DNA from 3 places in the Stenomitos rutilans genome. Region 3 is predicted to be linked to each of the others. Evidence: predicted binding sites of a transcription regulator. Region 3 holds the regulator's gene; each other region holds the start of a gene.
What was found. The regulator NtcA, encoded in region 3, controls nitrogen genes in cyanobacteria. The targets are predictions, from matches to a motif close to TTTGTANNNNNNNNTACAAA.
Positions count from the first base shown of each region.

Region 1: rpoD (RNA polymerase sigma factor RpoD) is a predicted target of NtcA. The motif match lies at 2,269-2,288, and genes of this name have one in related genera.
Region 2: AC5JLP_RS19390 (DUF3155 domain-containing protein) is a predicted target of NtcA. The motif match lies at 1,952-1,971, and genes of this name have one in related genera.

Region 1 is NZ_JCACKR010000159.1:23,998-28,963, reverse strand. Features, by position in the region: gene AC5JLP_RS31560 (response regulator) at 1-178, shown strand, start outside; gene AC5JLP_RS31555 (polysaccharide deacetylase family protein) at 188-901, shown strand; gene AC5JLP_RS31550 (hypothetical protein) at 1,288-1,557, shown strand; gene rpoD (RNA polymerase sigma factor RpoD) at 2,496-3,635, shown strand; gene AC5JLP_RS31540 (phosphoketolase family protein) at 3,937-4,966, opposite strand, start outside.
Region 2 is NZ_JCACKR010000098.1:19,962-24,927, reverse strand. Features, by position in the region: gene AC5JLP_RS19395 (GAF domain-containing sensor histidine kinase) at 33-1,571, opposite strand; gene AC5JLP_RS19390 (DUF3155 domain-containing protein) at 1,999-2,316, shown strand; gene AC5JLP_RS19385 (cofactor assembly of complex C subunit B) at 2,560-3,090, opposite strand; gene AC5JLP_RS19380 (PadR family transcriptional regulator) at 3,380-3,763, opposite strand; gene AC5JLP_RS19375 (response regulator) at 4,459-4,966, opposite strand, start outside.
Region 3 is NZ_JCACKR010000062.1:8,129-13,094, forward strand. Features, by position in the region: gene thrC (threonine synthase) at 1-33, shown strand, start outside; gene fabI (enoyl-ACP reductase FabI) at 100-1,134, opposite strand; gene ntcA (global nitrogen regulator NtcA) at 1,299-1,970, shown strand; gene AC5JLP_RS10845 (DUF3084 family protein) at 2,306-3,631, shown strand; gene AC5JLP_RS10850 (pre-16S rRNA-processing nuclease YqgF) at 3,668-4,126, shown strand; gene hemF (oxygen-dependent coproporphyrinogen oxidase) at 4,297-4,966, shown strand, end outside.

The sequences.
Region 1 (4,966 bases), on a different contig from region 3:
CGCCAGCACCTATCGCACCACATTTGTTGCCTTGACTGATTTTCATGCACCCCGGTGGATGCATCAAGAGGAAAATCCTGGTTTTGATGGCTTTCTGGTCTATCCGTTAAGCAGTGAAGTGTTGTCATCGTTAGTGCAATCGGCGCATACTCGCCAAGCATTTTGTCTGGCGGTATAGCATAACGTGATGTCCTTCGCTCCTGCCTATCCGCTGCTGTATCAAGCGCTCAAACCACTGTTCCCTCACTGTTTGTGGTCTGGAGACGAGTCTCGCCCTACGATCGCTCTGACCTTTGACGATGGGCCTCATCCTCGCTACACGCCCCCACTCCTAGAAACCTTAGAACGTTACGGTGTCACCGCTAGCTTCTTTTGGTTAGGAGCCTGTGTACAGCGATCGCCCACTGTTGCCCGCGCTATCTTCGAGCAAGGCCACTGGCTTGGGCTACATGGATACGACCATCGCTCGTTTCCCCTCCTTTCGGCAGCAGCACTCCAGCAAACGCTGGCTCAAACCCAGGCCGAAATCACCCAAACTTGCCAGCTTCCCTCAACAAGTGTGCGCGACGTTCGACCACCTTACGGTCTCTTTACCCCTCACACCCTGACGCTGCTTCAGCAATGGCAGTATCGCCCTGTCATGTGGAGTGTCGTGCCTGAAGACTGGGTTAGACCAGGTGCAACCAAGGTTGTACAACGTATTCTGCAACAGGTGAGAAACGGCTCCATTATTGTGCTGCACGATGGTGCTCATGGTGGGGCCGATGTAGCCGAAACCGTCGCGCAATTGCTACCTTTACTTCTGGCACAAGGCTATCGCTTCGTCACGATCGATCAACTTTGGCAAGAACGGCTAGCTAGTAGACAGAACGGGCGATCGCACACGGACGTTGCACCATAACATTGCTTTTCTGCCATTATTTCTTTGTCACTATTTCTTGAGTAACGTTTGGTTACCAAGCCCTTCAACCCATACTGGAAAGCAGGTTGTCGAATCACGTCAGTAGGTGGGCACAATTAAATGGAAGATGATGTAGGTTGGGCTGTTACGTAAGCGTTGCGTAGCAATAGAATGAAACCTTTAGCGTAGCCATGCCCTTCACGAAGCGTTCCAAAGGAAAAGCTTTACGTCTGCATGAGTTTCGCTCTGCTCTACCCATCCTACAAACAATTTGATCTGCCTACTCAGCCGTTTTTCTATAGGTCGTGCTTGTGTTGCCCTTAGTAATTAACGAGGATCAGATCTTTACGTTTAATTTTTGGTTCAATGGCAGTGTTCACTGCGGCATGTATCACCAAAGTGAACTGTATTGCCGTCTAGAGTCATTTACGCTCCAAAAACGTCCGCAAGTCTATCAGCTTGGCTGCAAACTGGCTCAACAGTATACGGCCATTGTGCTTAGCAGTTCTGTGACTAGCTGTAGCCTCTGGATTAGCTTGCGTCATCCTTCAACAGGACGCATTTTGCTAACGGCTGACACTTGTGGCCTTTTAGAGCTGATGCTACATCCTCCAAGAGAGGCACCCTCTACCGATCGCCCTTCCGCCCGTGAGTAGCTGTTTTATTCAGGCTTGAGCCGTGGGCAACCAAACGCTTTCTCCCTCCAAACCAAAGAAAGCAACGCGACTCCGTTTACAAAATGTTATAAAAGCAGGAAGGCTAGCGCTGTACGCAAGGTAAAAAGGATTGGCAATATGCAGCCAATGCCACAGGCTGTGAGCCGAACGTGCCAGCTATCAAACGTTTTAGCCATTGCTCTGGTGCTCTCAATTGCCCCTTCCCAGCCACAATGAATTTTAAGAATTCGTTAGAATCGCTGAACTCTTTCAGCAAATTGTTTAGGATTGCACTCGGTAGTTTTTCAGTATCTTAGAGGGGTTCGGCAACGATTCATTTTGCCCTGCAAACTTGATGATCTACAAAGGGTATTTGAGTTAACGTAGCTATCAGAGGTTCATCTCCATCCGGAGCCTGAAGCGCAAAGCAGTTTTAGAATTTGTCTGGGACTGGCATTGCAGCTTCGTTGATTAAACCTTGACCATGTAGTGCGTACATTCAATTCCAGTCATTGTCCAAGTATCGTGATTACACATAGCACTGATGTCTAGAACTCAAAGCATTAACTGCCTGTTTGCAAAAAGCCTTTTTGAGGGGAGTGTTCTAGTTTTGTGATGGAATCCTGATAGTTTGACCAGTAGGCTTGAGCACGGTGACGATGCACTCTGCCCATACTTTTGCACTGAAGTCCGGGTAAAGATATACACCTTTTTGTTAGAAAGGCTACAATCGGAGGCATCTCACAGAAGTTCTGCTTACTGTATTCTGGAATTTGGTGTCTCTGCCTAAAGATGTGTTTTGGTAGGGAGTATATTTCAATAAGCCCATGAAGAACCTTAGTTGAATCATCAATCTTGGTTGTTTCGACTTTGTGTTTTGCATGTGAATTTCTCTGTTGACTGATTTTTTTCTAGTTAAGGAGCATGAGGAACGCGGCATGACCCAGGCCAACGACGTACTCGAAATTGAGCTTTTAAGCGATGCCTCTGGCGATTTGCCTGAGAGCGAATTAGGGTTCTTCACTGAGGATGAAGATCGGGACGAATCGGCAGATGCGGCTACGGATGAAGAAGACGGTAAGCCTGGTAAGGCTCGGTCTACTCGTCGCCGGACAGCAGTGAAGAAGAAGCATTACACCGAAGACTCAATTCGCTTGTATTTGCAGGAAATTGGGCGTATTCGACTCTTGCGGGCAGATGAGGAAATTGAGCTTGCACGCAAAATTGCCGATTTGCTTGAGCTAGAGCGCATTCGAGAAGACTTGCTCCTCCAGTTAGACCGTGATCCTCAAGACAAAGAATGGGCTAATGCGGTGAATATGCCGCTCTCGGCGTTTCGTCATCGCTTGCACTTGGGTCGCCGCGCCAAAGACAAGATGGTGCAGTCTAACTTGCGACTGGTGGTGTCGATCGCCAAGAAATACATGAACCGGGGTCTGTCATTCCAGGACTTGATTCAGGAAGGCAGTCTGGGTCTGATTCGTGCGGCAGAGAAGTTTGACCACGAGAAGGGTTATAAGTTCTCGACCTACGCCACCTGGTGGATTCGTCAGGCCATTACCCGCGCGATCGCCGATCAGTCGCGCACAATTCGCCTGCCTGTTCACCTCTACGAAACCATTTCGCGCATCAAGAAGACCACCAAGCTTCTCTCGCAAGAAATGGGGCGCAAGCCGACGGAAGAAGAAATTGCAACTCGGATGGAGATGACCATCGAGAAACTGCGGTTTATTGCCAAGTCTGCTCAGTTGCCCATTTCGCTAGAAACGCCGATCGGCAAAGAAGAAGACTCTCGCTTGGGCGACTTCATCGAATCTGATGGTGAAACCCCTGAAGATCAGGTGTCTAAAAATCTGCTGCGCGAAGATCTGGAAAGTGTTCTGGATACTCTCAGCCCTCGTGAGCGCGATGTGTTGCGGCTGCGGTACGGTTTGGATGATGGCCGCATGAAAACGTTGGAAGAGATCGGTCAGATTTTCAACGTGACTCGTGAGCGCATTCGCCAGATCGAAGCCAAGGCACTTCGTAAGCTCCGTCATCCTAACCGCAATAGTGTCTTGAAAGAGTACATTCGTTAGACTGTTGCAGCATCAATAACGTTCACAACTTTAGGAACCCGGTAGAGTGATCTACCGGGTTCCTAAGCTTTTCAGCCACCTAGAGCGTGTTTTAAGACTTCTTTGCTGCGTTGCTCATCCGCGCTGAACTGTAAGTTCGTGCTCATAAAACCAATTACACTAAAGGGACTCAAGGCAGCTTGCAGTCCCTTTAGTGGACCTCATGCTATTAGCCCGGATTTCAATCACGGGTGGGAAAGAAGCGTGGCGAAAGGTTAAAACACATTCCAATCTTTTCAGCCCCTTTAAGGCAACGCGCAGGTCAAGCTCGTGAACTGGCAGTCCCTTCCCCTCCCTGCTGCGATGGCGCACTACCCCCTTCAGAAGCAGCGCTTGCCTCCGTTTGAGTAGGTTTAACGGCACCGCTATACGCTTGCCACGTCCAATGCTCCACTTCGGGCATGTCTTTGCCGTAGGTCGTGACGTAGTGTTTGTGTTCGATCAGCTTGTTGCGAATGTGCTGTTTGGCGTAAGCACCGATTTTGCTCAGTTTAGGAACACGATCGATCACATCCTGGGCGAGGTGAAAGCGATCAAGGTCATTCAACACAACCATGTCAAATGGGGTAGTGGTGGTGCCTTCTTCCTTGTACCCACGCACATGCAGGTTGTTGTGGTTGGTGCGTTTGTAGAGGAGACGATGGATCAGCCAGGGATAGCCATGAAACGCAAAAATGATGGGCTTGTCTGTGGTGAAAATAGAGTCGAAGTCCCAACCAGAGATGCCGTGTGGATGTTCGCTAGGTGGCTGAAGCGTCATCAAATCGACCACGTTGACGACCCGCATTTTGAGGTCGGGAAAGTGCGATCGCAAAAAGTCAACTGCTGCCAGCGTCTCTAGAGTTGGCACATCCCCTGCACAGGCCATCACCACATCGGGTTCGCTACCCTGATCGTTACTGGCCCAGTCCCAAATGCCTAAACCAGCCGTGCAGTGTTTCACCGCTGCATCCATATCCAGCCACTGCAATTCGGGCTGCTTGCCTGCGACAATCACGTTGACATACTGACGACTCCGAAGGCAGTGATCGGCTACCGAAAGCAATGTATTCGCATCGGGTGGTAGATACACCCTCACGACTTTTGCTTTTTTGTTCGTCACGACATCGATAAACCCCGGGTCTTGATGGCTAAACCCGTTGTGGTCTTGCCGCCAGACATGGGAGGTTAGCAGGTAGTTGAGGGAGGCGATCGGTCTGCGCCAGGTGATATCCATGCAGCTTTCTAACCACTTGGCGTGTTGGTTAAACATGGAATCGACAATGTGGATAAACGCTTCGTAGCAGGAGAAA
Region 2 (4,966 bases), on a different contig from region 3:
AGAGAGCTGCCTGCTTAGGCATTTCATCTGCCTCAGTCCACTGTCTGCTGTTCAGAATCGCGCTGATTTTCAACATTGCTTCGTTGGGCAACTGCCAATCGCACCAAAACAGTTGTACCAGGACCGTTGTCAGCGATCGTCTTCGTTACTTGTTGTATCAGAGGGTTTGGTTGCGCTGGGCTAATCACCTCAATTTCGCCATGCATTTGTGTGACCAGTACCTGCGCGATCGAAAGCCCTAACCCACTACCAGGAATACTCGTCTGAGCTTGCACGCCTCGATAGCGCCGCTCAAAAAGATGGAGTAGATCTTGGTGTGGAATACCAGGACCAGTATCTGTGATGGCAATTTCTACACAAGGCGATTTGACTGCGGCATAGGCACCTGTGATCGCTCCCCTACGAGCCTGAATGAGAACAGCTCCGCCAGCCGGAGTGTACTTCAGCGCATTGTCTAGCACATTGCTTAATACCTCCCACAGCCCATGCACGTTTGCCTGAACAGGAGGCAACGCCTCAGAAACTTCCATGAGCAGCGTCAGGAAGCGATCGTTCGCAATCGCTCGGGTCGAAGCCAACAATGGTTCTAGCACAGCAGCCAAATCACATGGCTCCACTATCAGAGCCTGACCGGATAGCAAACCTGGGGCAGGTAACAAAAGAGGAACCTGTGCTTTTTGCCCTCCTGTCGCGTTTGTTTGCTCAGCATCATCTTCAATGCGATCGTCGATGGCAGGAGGCAACGCTAAGGGCGTTTTGATAGCGTCTGTTTCAGCAACAGCCGTCTCAAGTTGCTGAGCGAGGTCACGTAGGCGAGCCGTTTCGCGCACAAGGCTGGCAGCCATCTCCCGATTTGCATCCCCCGGTAATAATCGTTTGAAAATCAGTTTTCCAAACGTCTGGAGAGCTGTAAGCGAGTTACGAAACTGATGCAGCAGATTATCAACTAAGTCGTGCTGCTGCTTTTGCAGTAGCTGCCGCTGGTGACGATCTTGCTTTAACCATTGGTAGCGCTGGTCTAACACACACGCGATCGCAAGCGTGTCTGCAATCTGATGAATTTGCGCCTGCTCCCACTCCGTCCAGGGGCGATCGTTCCGTTCGGTCACTAGCAGCCCCAGCACAGCATCTTCATGCATGAGCGGCAAAACGACACGGCGCTCAGCAACGAGCGTTGTCCGCTCAGAATTACCTGCATTAGAACGGCTAGCGCGATCTACATTCGTATCAAGGTAATCTGCCGCAGACTCAACCGCATGCGCTGGCAAACTTGACGAAGCGACTTCTGGAAGCTGCTTCATTTGAGAGGGGTTAGACTGAGCATCCGCCAGCAAGCGAAGCGATGATGCTGGCATCGCGATCGTAGCCATCAGCGATCGCGATGTTCCCCTCGCTTGCCAATCTACAGCCGATTCTGGATAAGCCATGACAGGAATCAATTGAGTATCTGCGCCTTCTACCAGTTCTTCTGTTAAGTACACAACGCTTAATGAAGCACCTAACGCTTGCGTCAGGAGAACAATCTGCGCCCGGCAAAGGGCAATAAATTCTGCACTAGTCAGCATCAACATGAAACGGCGTTAGAATGCAACGTGCCAGCACTCTTCTTTGAATCTGTTTTCAAGCATAGCTCGGTTACTCGCGCTAAGAGACTCATCTAACACGGCTCTCAAAAACCTCACTCAAAACCTTTACTTCCGCCTTCCATCCGTGTTGTCGAACTCCACCCAAGCCTTTTACTTCTGGCGTCGGCTCCTTAAAATGTCACGAGAATCGCTTTGAAGAGCGGCTTTGTCTGCCTCTTTGCTTATGTTAGGTAAGGCGCATCAGGCTGTCGTAGAACCCTGGCACAAAGTCATCTTAATTTGTGTCCAAGGGAAGATTTAATCTTTGTATCAATGGGTTAAAACAAGTTGAAATTTCGGTCTCGAATCGATATACTTGCGTCGTCTTTGTAACTATCACTACACTTGATCGACAACAAAGGGGGTAACGGGATTGGCTAGGAGACGCAAGCGGAAAAGCCGACGGCGGCAGGAAGGCCGGAGAATTTTGGAGAATGTGCCTCAATTTAGCATTGAATGCGGAGAGGACAAACCAGTTACAGCAGCCCGTAAATTCATTCATTCAGAAGGCATTGCACCGCCAGCCCTACTGCTGGTTAAGCGCAATGAGCATACCACAGATCGATACTTCTGGGCAGAGAAGGGGCTGTTTGGAGCGCAATATGTTGAAGAAAACCACTTTCTATTTCCTAGCTTAAAACTGTCGGATGACGAAGCTGATGAGCTTCCAGTCGTTGCTCAGGCTCGATAAATGCTAGGTCATAATTCTGATAGCTGGTAATGGGCGTTTGGATGGGCCGCATCACTCAAGACCTCAATCCCGGCAACCTCAAAATAACCCTCATCTGAACGCATTCGGGTGGGGGTTGTTTTTTAGCAACGGCACTTGAGAGAAGCCTATGGCACTAAAGCGCACGCAAAAGAATGACCCAGAACCGTCAGCAGTATTCTTACAAGAACAAACGAGGCGTGTTCTTTGATCGGTCAGTCACACCTACAGGGGCTTAAGGGAAAGATTGCGTTGAAGTTCCGCTAACTCATCTCGATGCGCCGTTACCGTAACAACACTCAACAAGCCTGCGTCAGACGTACTTGACCCTTCCACCTGAAGCAAGATTTTCTCAGGACGAGCCGCCTTGCGCCAGTAAAATACGCCTGCGATCGGTGCCAGCACAGTCAACCCCAACCACTCTATCGAAGCAGAGGGAACCAGAATGATCAGCATTAGGGCCAGACAGAGTAAACCAATCACCGCTAGCAACGTCAAAAAGATCGCCATCACCATACTAGGGCGGACAAACCCTTCAAACGTCGCCTTGAGTTCTGCTGCATCTGCGGCTGTCAGTCGATAAGCTCGCTGGGTAAAGTAGTCTTGAAGCTGATCTAACAGCGAAACCTCAGATTGGTCGGATGCTAACCTGACCACTTCAATCCGATCTTTGACTGATGCTCGAATAAAGAACACCAAACCGATCGCCAGCAAAACCGTCAGTACAAAGGTTGACGGTAAAACAGAAGCACTCATGATGGGATCTCTTGACCTTAATTGGAACGTTGGCCTTAGAACAGTTGCTTAGCAAATAAGGCACCTATTCAGTCTATGTCGTTTCATTCCCCCTCAACTGCTGATTGTCTGTGCAACAAAAGCCACGCAAAAGAGGGGAGCGCTAGCAGCTACTCCCCTCAACCGATCAAACAAGAACCCAATCAACGATAAAAATCTGAGGTGCCCAAAGCTGAAGCGCCCAAAACTGAAGCGATGAATGCGCGATCGGTCCGCTAGAAGCAGCCGCATAGTCACAGCACATTAGACGCTAATTGTGACTTGCAGCTAACCCATTTGAGTGAGCCACCGTACTATGATTTCTGACATAGTCGTACCATAACCGCGTGAGGTCTTGTGCCTGCTGTGCCATTTCCGAGCGGATTTGGTACATACGACGCGGACGGCCCCGACCCTCAACCTTTTTCCAATACCCTTCTACAATCTGCTCATCTTCCAGAAACTTTAGCGCGCTGTAAAGCACAGTGTCAGAAAGGCGATACGTTGGGTAGTCGGTTTCCAGCAACTGAATCAGTTCTGTACCATAAGAGTCGCCTCGCGATAGAACCGCGAGAACATAGCACACTGCCAACTCTTTGTTGAGATAGAACGGTGGGGGGGCTTGAAAAAACTGATAAATATCGTCAAACTTCATCTTTCCCATCCAGACATACGAGTTAGTTCACTTTGGCTGCAAAGAGTTGCAGGATGAACAGAGGACAATATCAACAGACTAGCAACGATACCCTAAGGACGGACATCATCCAAAAGCATTAAATTCTTAATCAAAGTAAAAATCATGCTGCTTGGCTGTGTATTCCTTGTAGCAATGAATCGACGAAACAAATGCTTCACTACAACTTGGCATTTTGGCTAGAGATCGCATCCGTTAAGCTCTAGAATCAGGAATCTTCGTCTTAAAGAGACCTAGAAAGGCTTTCACCCCTAGAATGCCCAAAACGAAGCTCTATCTTGTAGCAAAGAAGCGATGGAACACACTGAGCGTTTTAGCACATATTCAGCCCAAAGGCTGCAAGCATAGAGAACACAAACTATCAAGGCGACATTCTGTGATCGATTACAGGAACTGTGACTGTTATACACCCTGATCGTAGATCAAAACTGGAATATCGTCCGCCGAAAAAGTAATAAGTCGCGTTTTCTCAAGATACGGTAGGAACAAATAAGGCTCAATTGGCAAGGTGCCAGCTAGAAAAGTGGCCGATCCCCAGTTCAATATTTTACTTTGTACGTAGATATGCCTTTGAAGGGTGCGGCTTTCCAGTGGCCTCCAGGTGGTAAGACGCTTAGCAGCAGTCGTTGTGTTAGCGTTTAAGGTAGTGGTTGCTGCTATTTGACTAAGCCTGAACGTAAGGCAACCACTGCGGCCTGCACGCGATCGTCCACGGCGAGTTTGTTCATAATGCCGCGAATGTGCGTTTTGACCGTGTTAGGGCTGAGGTACAGAGCTGCCGCAATTTCTGGATTACTGCGGCCTTCGACCATCAGTTGAAGCACCTCTTGCTCTCGATTAGACAGATGACCAATGTTTCCAGTCGGTGCGGGTGGTTTGAGGTGCTCGATGACGCGACGAGCAATTTGTGGGTCTAAATAAGTTGCGCCTTCTTGCGCCGCGGCGATCGCGGCCAGTAGCCGCTCAATATTCGTACCCTTGATGCAATAAGCATCCGCACCACTCGATAGCGCTGCAATCACCTCGGTCTCCGTTGTGTGTGAGGTCAGCATCACCACATGCGCAGACGGTAACGCCGCTTTGATCTGCTGCGTTGCGGCAATCCCATCTAAACGCGGCAGGCCAATGTCCATCACAATGACATCTGGTTTCAATTTCAACGCG
Region 3 (4,966 bases):
TTGACCGCCGTGGCACGAGCAATGGGGTTTTAGGAGGAAAGGCTAAAGGATAAAATTTAGCTTTTAGCCTAACTGCTTCGCAGAAGTAAACTACAGTCTTTAGCCCTTTGTTTCTGACATACCCATCACTTCATAGCCTGCATCCACATACAGAATTTGGCCCGTGATGCCGCTTGCTAGGTCGCTGCAAAGAAACGTGGCGGCGTTACCCACTTCGATCTGCGTCACGGTTCGTCGGAGGGGGGCAACCTCCTCAACGTGATGAATCATGTCCAAAATGCCACCTACAGCAGAAGAGGCAAGCGTGCGGATAGGCCCCGCTGAAATGGCATTGACTCGAATATTGTGCGGCCCCACATCAGCAGCGAGATAACGGACATTCATTTCTAACGCAGCTTTCGCAATGCCCATCACGTTGTAATTGGGGATCACGCGTGCCCCCCCAATGTATGTGAGGGTTACAATGCTGCCACCTTCAGTCATTAGCGGTTTTGCGGCAGCACACAGCTTTACCAATGAGTAAGCGCTGATATCTAACGCGGTCGCGAAGCCATCACGAGAGGTATTCACAAAATTTCCGGTCAAATCTTCTTTATTGGCGAAGGCAAGGCAATGAATCAAGATATCTAGCTTGCCCCACTGTTTTTTTACAGTCGTGAAGGTTTCTTCAACTTGGGCGTCATCCTGAACGTTGCAAGGCACAAAAAGGCTAGGCTGCAAAGGTTCTACTAGCTCAGCCACTTTTTTTTCAAACCGACCTTTATCGTCTGGTAGGTAGGTAACGCCAATGTTTGCGCCTGCTTTGTGAAGCTGCTGGGCAATGCCCCAGGCGATCGAACGATTGTTAGCAATGCCTGTCACAAGAGCATTTTTTCCAGTCAGGTCTAGCATAGCGACTATCTTCAACAGCAACAGTAAGAGTGCTTCAAGAATACTCAAAGATGGGACACAACGGGTAGCGCATAGAGTGGTGCTTTTTGACTGCCCACTCACAAGCGAGACGTACAACTCGGTTTTAGGAGCGATCGAGCGAATTTGTTGAGCCGATCTGCTGTAGTTGAGATACCTTGAAGCAGTTATTGCTTTTGCCTCTGGGTCAGCAGCATAGCTAGAAGTAGTCTTACTTAGAGACAAATAGCTGCTGTAAGGTGCTCAATGTGGCGATCAAAGAGAAATGTGTAACATCAGGCACAAAAAAGCAGCTCGGAGTGAGTTTAAGTGTTCTAAGCTACAAACACTTTATCGGTGTTTCGTTTGGGGCAAGGCTGAGCAGTTTCTTGGGCACCAGGTAAGGGGATATGGTAGTGACGCAAGATAGACCGCTAGCATCTGTATTTCGTCAGATAGGTGGAGGGGCCTTTCCACCCGTTGTCGAGACGTTTGAACGGGGTAAAACCATCTTCTTTCCAGGCGACCCAGCAGAACGTGTGTATTTTTTGCTGCGAGGCGCGGTCAAGCTTTCTAGAGTGTATGAAGCAGGGGAAGAAATCACCGTTGCACTCTTACGAGAAAATAGCGTTTTTGGTGTGCTATCGCTAATTACAGGACATAAATCCGATCGCTTTTATCATGCCGTTGCGTTTACCTCCGTTGAGTTGCTGTCAGTGCCAATCGAGCAGGTAGAAAAAGCACTTAAAGATAACCCTGAGCTGTCGATGATTCTGCTGCGCGGCTTGTCGTCTCGCATTTTGCAAACTGAGATGATGATCGAAACTCTAGCGCATCGAGACATGGGTTCTCGGTTGGTGAGTTTCTTGCTCATTCTATGTCGTGACTTTGGCGTGCCGACCAACGATGGTATTACGATCGACCTTAAGCTGTCTCACCAGGCGATCGCAGAGGCAATCGGGTCTACCCGCGTGACGGTAACTCGCTTACTCGGCGATCTGCGGCAAGACAAGATGATCTCCATCCACAAGAAAAAAATCACTGTGCATAACCCAGTGACATTGAGTCAGCAGTTTACGTAGGAAAAAGGAAGAAGGTTAGGACTTACGCATTTGGTCCCCAAATCCTCGATCCTTCGGGGCTTTAATTGGCTCGGTTCTCTCAGAATTAGGGGCTAGGAGGGCGAAAGATGACCGCTCTTGCGTAAATCCTAAAAGTAAAAGGCAGAGGGCTTTAAAGCTGACGGCTGAAAGCTGAAAACTGCCACTAAGCCAACTTCAAACGTCTCTTTCTCATCATCGCAAGTTACAAATTTAGCAACGCACAACAAAATTTAACGACTTGAGGTACGCTGTATGTGAATTCGCTCCAACAGCTTCATCAGGGTTGTGAAACAGGGGCCTTTGGGAGTGTAAGTGTGTCCGGCGGGGAAATTCTGATTTTGGCAGTGCTGATACTTGGTGCGGTCATTGCCACATTGGGCGATCGCATCGGCACTCGTGTTGGTAAAGCTCGTCTTAGCTTGTTTAAGCTGCGTCCCCGCAAGACGGCAACGTTGGTCACCATTATTACGGGAATTCTAATTTCGGCTTCGACTCTGGGCGTCTTGTTTGCTGCCAGCAACCAACTGCGTACCGGAGTGTTTGAGTTAGGCACCATTCAACGCCGACTGCGAAACACTCGGACTGAGTTGGAAGAAGCGAGAATTCAAAAAGGGCAAATCGAACGAGAATTGACAAAATCGCGCTCCGATCGAGCGTCTGCCAAAAAGCAGCTTGCCGAAACCAATCAATCGTTAAAAGGCGCGATCGCAGAACGATCTCGAGCCCAGGCCGAAGCGGCTCGCATTCAAACGGCACTGAGTCTCACCCAGGGGCGATTGGCAAATGTTTCTGCACAAGCCCTGCGGTTGCGATCGGAGATTGGTCAACTGCAAGCGGCACGCGATCGTGTGATTGGGCAACGAGAACAGGAGATTCGCGCCAGAGACCAAATTATTCAACAGCGCGAAGCCCGTCTTAAGGATCTGGAAACGCAGCAAGAAGATTTGACAAGAAGCGTGCAAGCGTTGCAATCAACTGCACAAGGGTTACGCATCGGCAATGTGGTAATTCTGCGAGGGCAGGTGCTGGCATCGATCGGCATTCGTACTACCAACACAGCAGCAGCGCAGCAAGCCATTGATCAACTCCTTCGTGAAGCCAATCAATCGGCTATTCGATTAGTACGACCTGGAACCCGCGATCGCATTGTGCAGATCACCAGTGCAGATGTGAAACAACTCATTGAACAAATTGATGACGGGCAGGACTATATTGTTCGCATCTACTCCGGTGCCAACTACCTTGTGGGTGAAAAGTTCATTCAGGTGTTTGGCGATGCTGTGCGCAATCGGGTTGTCTTTCTAGCAGGTGATGTGGTTGCTGGCACGTCGTTCAACCCCTCTACCTTGTCAGATGCTCAAATTCAGCAGCGCATTAACCAATTGCTGACCGCCGCTAATTTTCGTGCCCGTAATCTTGGGATTCTCACAGATTCTGTTCAGATTGGGCGGATTCAAGATGTCATTACCTTTATTGAACAACTAAAGCAGTACAAGCAGACGATCGAACTACAGGCCGTTACGTCAGATGTTACGTATACAGTTGGACCGCTTAATATCGATTTAATCGCCAGCCAGAATGGACAAGTGCTGCTCCGCACAAAGAATCTAGCACCTGCCACAGGCGGACAAAATCCCTAACGGTTTCACGTTGATGCTCTTTGGTCATGCCACGCTATGCTATCCAGCCCTCCTTCACAACCTGACCTCCCTCCGTCTGACCAGCCTGTCATTTTAGGGTTTGATCCCGGTCGTCGCAAGTGTGGTCTGGCCGTTATTGGCGTTGATCGAACGCTGCGCTACCACAAGGTTATTGAAGCGGAAGCGGCGATCGCAACCATTCAGCACCTGCGGCAGCAATTTCCCATTTCGTTGCTGGTGATGGGCGACCAAACCACAGCCAAGGATTGGAAACAACGGCTGAACCATGAATTAGTTGAACCTCTCCGCGTCGTGATGGTTGATGAGCGCCACAGCACCCTCCAAGCTCGCGATCGCTACTGGCAAATGTACCCCGCCCAAGGACTTGCAAGCCTGATTCCACAATCCTTTCGCACAATTTCTCGCCCGATCGACGACATCGTGGCAATTCTTTTAATTGAGCGGTACCTGGAACGGTTAGTGGATGAGGGGTGAGGGTAGGAGGTAGAAGGCAGAAGGTGGGGAGTAGGGAGTAGGTCAAGGAACAACTCAAAACTCAAAACTTTCCCCTTCCCTTCACACTTATTTATAAATCTCACACTAACTTGGTTGTGGGTACAATTCACGGTAGGCTAAGAAAGCATTAAGAGCGATCGAGATTGACTATGACTGCGTTTTCCACCTCTGAAACGGCTGTATCTTCACCGCTTCCTCCCAGTGATTCGCGGCAGCGAGTCAGCCAGTTCTTGCGAGGCTTACAGGATCAAATTTGTCAGGGCTTAGAGCAAGCAGACGATGGAGGCACCTTTCAGGAAGATAGCTGGGTGCGGGAAGAAGGCGGTGGTGGACGATCGCGTGTGCTGCGAGAGGGCAAGGTCTTTGAACAGGGTGGCGTTAATTTCTCAGAAGTATGGGGTAAAGACCTGCCGCCGTCGATCGTGATGCAGCGACCAGAGGCAAGAGGCTACGAGTTTTACGCGACGGGCACATCAATGGTGTTGCATCCCCGCAATCCCTACATTCCTACGGTGCATCTCAACTACCGCTACTTTGAGGCGGGGCCTGTCTGGTGGTTCGGTGGTGGCATTGACCTTACCCCTTACTACCCGTTTGCGGAAGATGTCGTTCACTTCCACCAAACGCTGAAGCAGGCCTGCGATCGCCATCATCCAGAGTATTATCCGACCTTTAAACTCTGGTGCGATGAATACTTCTACCTTAAGCACCGTCAGGAAACGCGTGGTGTTGGCGGCATCTTCTTTGATTATCAAGACACGCAAGGCATTCTTTACCCAATCACGTATCCTGGCTCTCAAAGTGACACAGACGCCGCTC